3 regions of the Nicoliella sp. ESL1120 genome follow, and region 3 is predicted to be linked to each of the others. Evidence: riboswitches for the same ligand, from Rfam matches in the RefSeq annotation. Region 3 holds a riboswitch; each other region holds the start of a gene.
What was found. Region 3 has a riboswitch for thiamine pyrophosphate ahead of ACSYTE_RS07855 (uracil-xanthine permease family protein). Riboswitches for the same ligand answer to the same signal wherever they lie in the genome.
Positions count from the first base shown of each region.

Region 1: another riboswitch for thiamine pyrophosphate. It lies ahead of ACSYTE_RS07260 (3-oxoacyl-ACP reductase); the one in region 3 lies ahead of ACSYTE_RS07855 (uracil-xanthine permease family protein).
Region 2: another riboswitch for thiamine pyrophosphate. It lies ahead of thiS (sulfur carrier protein ThiS); the one in region 3 lies ahead of ACSYTE_RS07855 (uracil-xanthine permease family protein).

Region 1 is NZ_CP196384.1:82,719-84,988, forward strand. It holds gene ACSYTE_RS07255 (NAD(P)H-dependent oxidoreductase) at 360-1,016, shown strand; TPP riboswitch at 1,112-1,201, shown strand; gene ACSYTE_RS07260 (3-oxoacyl-ACP reductase) at 1,250-2,002, shown strand; gene ACSYTE_RS07265 (type 1 glutamine amidotransferase) at 2,063-2,270, opposite strand, start outside.
Region 2 is NZ_CP196384.1:37,518-39,787, forward strand. It holds gene ACSYTE_RS06990 (amino acid permease) at 1-871, shown strand, start outside; TPP riboswitch at 1,019-1,112, shown strand; TPP riboswitch at 1,195-1,289, shown strand; gene thiS (sulfur carrier protein ThiS) at 1,338-1,535, shown strand; gene thiF (sulfur carrier protein ThiS adenylyltransferase ThiF) at 1,538-2,200, shown strand; gene ACSYTE_RS07005 (thiazole synthase) at 2,202-2,270, shown strand, end outside.
Region 3 is NZ_CP196384.1:193,217-195,486, reverse strand. It holds gene ACSYTE_RS07865 (amino acid ABC transporter substrate-binding protein/permease) at 1-176, shown strand, start outside; gene ACSYTE_RS07860 (amino acid ABC transporter ATP-binding protein) at 173-901, shown strand; TPP riboswitch at 1,130-1,236, shown strand; gene ACSYTE_RS07855 (uracil-xanthine permease family protein) at 1,342-2,270, shown strand, end outside.

The DNA of each region.
Region 1 (2,270 bases), 110 kb from region 3:
TGTTTTAAGTGAATGGTAGGTACCTCTCTTTCATTAGCTGGGTAACTCACTTATAATCTCATTGGTGGAAACACATCCCTTACAATTTAATCTGCGGTAAAGCCTTCAGTTTGCATTGGAAACATCCCCTTTGATTTGTTGTTGATAATAATATAACGCAATTAAATTAGAATGTAAAGGGTTTTATCTAATTTATTTATAATTATTTTCAAATTATCGCTTAATCATGATGATGCCTTGATTTAAAGGCCTAATCCATTAAAATCTGATCGATAATTAGCTGAGCGAGGGCGAATTAATTGCGGCACATTGTTATCAATGATAATTTATTATTATATCAATTAAAAAGGATGACAATTATGGATAAAAACGAAGCTTTAATTAACTTAGCCCATCGTAGGTATGCGACTAAAAAGTATGATCCGAACAAACATATTTCCGATAGGGATTGGCATACCATTATGGAGGTCGCTAGATTATCACCTAGTTCAATGGGACTTGAACCTTGGCAATTTTTGTTGATCGAAAACAAAGAATTGAAGCAGGCAATGTATAACGATGCCTGGGGGGCGCAAAAGAGCCTTGACGGCGCTGACAAATTTGTTGTAATTTTAGCTCGTAAGGATATGAATATTCATTCCCCTCATATTAAGCATATGAGCGAAGATGTTCAAGGCCACCCGTTTGATATTGATTCACCGTTCTCTAAAAAAATCATTAGTTTTCAGGAAAATGATTTTAAGTTAAATACTGACCGAGAATTATTTGATTGGGCTTCAAAGCAAACCTACATTCCATTGGCGAACATGATGGATGCCGCTGCAGCGTTAGACATTGATAGTTGTCCAATCGAGGGCTTTAACCGTGCCAACATTGATCGGATTCTGTCTGATTATGGAGCTTTCGATCCTAAAAAGTGGAGCGTTTCTGTAATGGTCAGTTTTGGTTATCGTGACCAAGCAATTACGCCTAAGAAACGCCAACCAATGGAGGCTGTCTACCGAGTTATTAAATAATTAAGATGAAGCACAATTCGTTATTGGATTGTGTTTTTATATGGAGTTGATTAATTCATTTTTATCGCTTAATATATAAGTGGATTCAAATAATATACCGATTAATGGGGTGCTGGAATGGCTGAGATGATACCCATGAACCTGATCTAGGTAATGCTAGCGGAGGGATTATTAAAGGTGTATAAAATCAAGCTATTGCTTCATTCGATTAGTCTTTTAAGGAGATTTTTCAAATGGCAAGAACAGTTTTAATTACAGGAGCAAGTTCAGGATTAGGCGCTGAAACTGCGAAACAATTTGGTGAACGGGGCTTTAACGTCGTGGTAAATTATTACCATCATCAAGACGCTGCTGACCAAGTAGTTGAAGAAATTGGATCAGACCATGCAATTGCGATCAAGGCCGACGTTAGGGACAGAAGTCAAATCGATGAACTAGTTAAGCAGGCAATTGATCATTTTGGAAGCCTAGACGTCGTTGTTAATAATGCTTTAGTCGGGTTTAAATTTGATCCCGTTAAGCAAAAGGCTTTTCAAGATTTATCATGGGATGACTACCAAAAACAAATTGACGGGACCTTGAAGGGTGCTTTTAACGTTACCCAAAGTGCGCTTCCTAATATGATTAAAAATCATTATGGAAAGGTCATTAATATCGGGACGAACCTGTTTCAAAATCCGGTGGTTCCTTACCATGAATACACCACTGCAAAGGCAGCATTGATTGGATTTACTAGAAACTTAGCAGCCGAGCTAGGGAGTGCTGGGATTAGTTTTAATATGGTATCAGGAGGATTACTTAGAACCACTAATGCCAGTGCTGTTACTACTCCCGAGGTGTTTGACTTAATTGCCAATCAAACACCACTTAAATCAGTAACTACTCCGAAACAGGTTGCTAAGATGGTGGTATTCTTAGGATCAGACGAAAGTGATGGGATTACAGGTCAAAATTACACTGTTGATGGTGGATTAACAATGAACTAAATATCAAATGAAAGGGCAGTAGTAATCACATTCGTGAATGCTACTGCCTTTTTTCATTGATTATTGTTCATTAATGTAATCTAGTATTCTAAACATGACTGCCTTATTTTCAATTGGAACTGGGGTGTTCAATATTTCTTGAGCGCTTTGGCCTAATATCGAGTCCTTAATATATGGAAAATCATTCACTACCATCTCACGAACGTTATTAGCCTTGGGTTCCAAATGAAATTGGAGTCCAGCAATTCGATGCTTCATCACGAACCCT
Region 2 (2,270 bases), 160 kb from region 3:
TATGATCTTTAGACACAGCGCAACGCCACTTGGTCATGCATCACTCGCTAACATTACTAATAATTTGACATTATTCCCCCACGGTTCATTTAACTTTATTTCTGCGTTTCCAATGGTATTCTTCGCCTTTCAAGGAATTGAATTCGTAAGTATCACGATTGGTGAAGCAAAGAATCCACGGCACGTGATCAAGAAGGCAGTTAATGAAACCTTACTTCGCATCTTACTATTCTACATTGGTGCATTGGTGGTAATTATGGGAATTATTCCATGGACTTCACTTTCACCAGATAAAAGTCCATTCGTTCAAGTTTTCCAATTGGTTGGAATTCCAGCTGCTGCAGCTGTGATCAACTTTGTGGTTCTAACTTCTGCTGCTTCGGCATTAAATAGCTGTATCTTCTCAGCTGGTCGTCACTTTTACCAACTAGCGACTGAAGCAAAGGAAGGCAGCTTCATGAAGGAAAAGTTTGGTAAAATCTCTAATTCTGGGGTTCCGGCAGCTGCCATTTTACTATCAGCTAGTTTGGCATTGATCACTCCAATTATGAGCCTTAGTGCAGCGACTGGAGCAGTCTTTACAATCGTAACTGGTGCATCTAGTGATATGTATATCTTGGTATACGCATTAACAATGCTTGCACATCGGAAATATCGTCAATCAAGTGATTATATTGAAAATGGGTTTAAAATGCCTTGGTACAATGTTACCAGTCCGCTCACCATCGCTTTCTTTTTGGTAATCTTCGCTAGTTTATTCTTCATTCCCGATGATGTTGTAGGTGCCATTGCTGCAATTGTATGGGCAGTTGGATTTGGTGGATATGTATTGATTAGCCAAAGAAAATCAGAAGCAAGTATAAATGGATAATATTAAAAAATATCTTATTATCGATCGATAATAAGATATTTTTTTGTTGCTAGCTTTTTATCAAATTGTCCTTGGCTTAAAATTTTATTATTGACAAATTTTTCACCTTAATGTTAATATAAGGTTGTTCAAAATTAAATATTTATCACATTGTATCTGGGGTGCCAAGTAATTGGCTGAGATTATACCCATTGAACCTGATTTGGTTAATACCAGCGAAGGGAGATGCAGTTCTTTTATCGCTGATTAATTATCGAATAATTAGGACGGTTCTCCTGGGTTTTACTAGGGGAACCGTTTTTTTATTTACAATTGTGATGATAATTTAAACACTGGGGTGCCAAGTAATTGGCTGAGATTATACTCATTGAACCTGATGTAGTTGATACTACCGAAGGAAGGGGTTTAATCTTAACTAGTGCGTTAAAAAACCTCCTTTCTTGGGTCTAGAAAGGAGGTTTTTATTTTGGTAACCATTAATGGAAAGCCAGTGGAAGCATTGGCGGGAAAACCGCTATCATTCTTATTGGCTCAATATGCTCAGCATCAAGATAACGTTGTGGTCGAATTAAACGGATCAATCGTCCATCGCAATGAAATCGATGGAATTACTTTAAATCCAAATGATCACGTTGAATTAATTTCTTTCGTAGGAGGTGGTTAGCAATGACGGTTCAAATTGATGGAATCAGTGTTGAAGATTTTTTTATGCAGATGAAGGATCGTAATGTTGATAACTCGTATCAGGCCCTAAAGAATGCACACGTTACGATTGCAGGTTCAGGCGGGTTAGGATCTAACATTGCAATTGCATTGGCGCGTTCTGGTGTGGGCCATTTGACCCTAATCGATTTTGACGATGTGGAATTAAGCAACTTGAACCGCCAACAGTTCAAGTTCAGTCAAATTGGGATGCCAAAGGTCACTGCATTAAAGCAAAATTTATTAGAATTTAATCCCTTTATTAAAGTGGATGCGATTAAAACAAAGGTCAGTGCTGAAAATATTGAGCAACTCTTTGCTGACTGTGACATTATTTGTGAAGCTTTTGATAACCCTGCTGCCAAGGCGATGCTACTCGATGGGGCGACCAGTGCTTTTCCAGATAAATCATTAGTAATGGGCAACGGATTAGCGGGGGTCCATGGTGCAAATCAAATTCAAACCAAACAACAATCCCCAAACGTCTACATTAGTGGTGATGGCCAGACGAGTGGATCAGAGGGATTGATGGCACCACGGGTAATTATTTGTGCCGGTCATCAAGCAAACGCAATTTTAAGATTACTCATGCAACTACCAGTGGTTGAAAATAAGGAGGAAATTTAACATGGCAATTAAAGACGATTTAGTAATTAACGGACACCATTTTACATCACGGTTTATCTTAGGTTCAGGT
Region 3 (2,270 bases):
ATACTTCAATCCTATCAATTATTGGAATTCTAGAATTAACCCAAACTGGTAAAATTATTATCGCAAGAAACCTTGAAGGATTTAAGGTCTGGACAATTGTTGCTTTGATTTACTTAATCGTGATCACGCTGTTGACCTGGTTATCTAAATGGGGTGAAAGGAGAACTAGATTATGATTAAAGTAGACGTTAAAAACCTAGTCAAGAACTACGGGAGCAACCACGTTTTAAAGAACGTTGACTTTCAAGTTCAAAAAAACGAAGTGGTCGTAATTATCGGACCATCCGGATCTGGGAAAAGTACGTTATTAAGAACCTTGAATAAGTTGGAAGAACCAACCTCTGGTTCCGTAATCATTGATGGGAAGGACATCGCAGACCCAAAGACCGATATGAATAAGGTTCGTGAAAACATCGGGATGGTGTTCCAACATTTCAACCTCTTTAACAATCTTTCAGTTGGTGACAACATCATGTTAGCACCAGTTGAGTTAAAGAAGGAAACTAAGGAAGAAGCTGCTGAACAAGCCAAGAAACTCTTGGAAGTTGTTAACCTTTCCCAAAAATTTGATGCAAAGGTGCAATCACTTTCTGGTGGTCAAAAACAACGGATCGCCATTGCCCGTGCTTTAGCCATGAAGCCAGACATCATGTTATTTGACGAACCCACCAGTGCCCTTGATCCAGAAATGGTTGGTGATGTTTTGCAAGTAATGAAGCGTTTGGCTAAGGATGGAATGACAATGGTGGTCGTAACCCATGAAATGGGCTTTGCCCGTGAAGTTGCGGACCGCGTGGTCTTTGTTGATGACGGTAAGATTTTGGAATCAGGAACGCCTGAAGAAATCTTTGATCATCCTAAAAATGCCAGATTACAATCATTCTTGGAAAAAGTGCTATAAAAAATAAATAATGAAATAACCATCTTGCGAATTTCGTAAGGTGGTTATTTTTTATGCTTTGATAACAATTTGGATGATGGCTAAATCAACTCTTTAGGAGGCGAATTGGTTGGTTCACTAAAAATAAAATAACTTTTTTGTTACTATAGTATCCACTATTTTTTGAAACATTTATCTAAAAATGTCACTTTTGCTTGTTGTTTGATTATGCTATACTCAAATTACTTAATTAACTGCAAGGGGAGCCGTTCGGCTGAGACTAGGTTAATCAAAACCTTGACCCTAATGAACCTGATCTGGTTAGTACCAGCGTAGGAATGCAGCGGATATTTATGAAAACTATCCAATTCTTTTTATGGTGGGTAAAAACTATCCAATTTTTTGTTGTGAATTGGGTTCTCAGTTTAATTAAGCCAAAATGCTTAAGGAGAGATGTTTTCATGAATAATGAACAGGAAAAGCAAAGTTTGGATCCCGCAAACTTAAAATGGGGGCAAACGTTTCTTGCAAGTATTCAACATATTTTTGTTTCAAATGTATGGTTAGATCCAATTTTTGTGGCTTCAACAGCTGGGTTATCACTGAGCTTATCGACTAATTTAGTTAATGCAATTTTTATTGCATCTGGGTTAGTAACGATTATTCAAGCCACTAAGTTAGTTCGCCTTCCAATTGTGCAGGGACCATCCGCAGCTTTTGATGCGTTGATGATCAATGCTGGAAAAACGGGGACGTTACCCGCAGCTGGCGGATCGATTTTACTAAGTGCGATCTTAGCCTTCTTTTTAGCGGTTACTGGTTTATTGTCCAAGTTAACTAAATGGCTTCGACCAGCAATCACTGGAACGATTATCTTTTTAGTGGGGGTCTCATTAGCTAGTTTTACACTAGCGGAATTTTTAGGTGGGGACCCGACTGCAGCATCATTTGCATCACCCAAGACCTTATTCGTAGCAATTGTAACCGCAGGAATCGTAGTCTTTTTATCGATTTTTGGAAAGGGTGCTTGGCATCGCTATTCATTTTTAATTGCATTGGTAGCTGGTGATCTGATTGCAGGATTGACTGGCATGATCAATCTATCAGCGGTTGGTTCTAAGCCACTGTTCGGTTTACCACACATCCTTCCTTATGGGATGTTGAAGTTTAATTGGACCATCTTCTTAACGTTCTTCATTGCCTACTGTGTGGCGATTATTGAGGCATTGGGAGTATATGAAGCATCGGCTGATGTAACTAATACTAAGGTGGACCAAAAGAGAATGGAAAAGGGAATTGCTGGTGAAGCAGCGGGATCAATCTTGTCATCACTAATTGGTGGGTTCCCAACCACAGCATTTGCTCAAAACTTAGGAGTAATGAAGCTGAC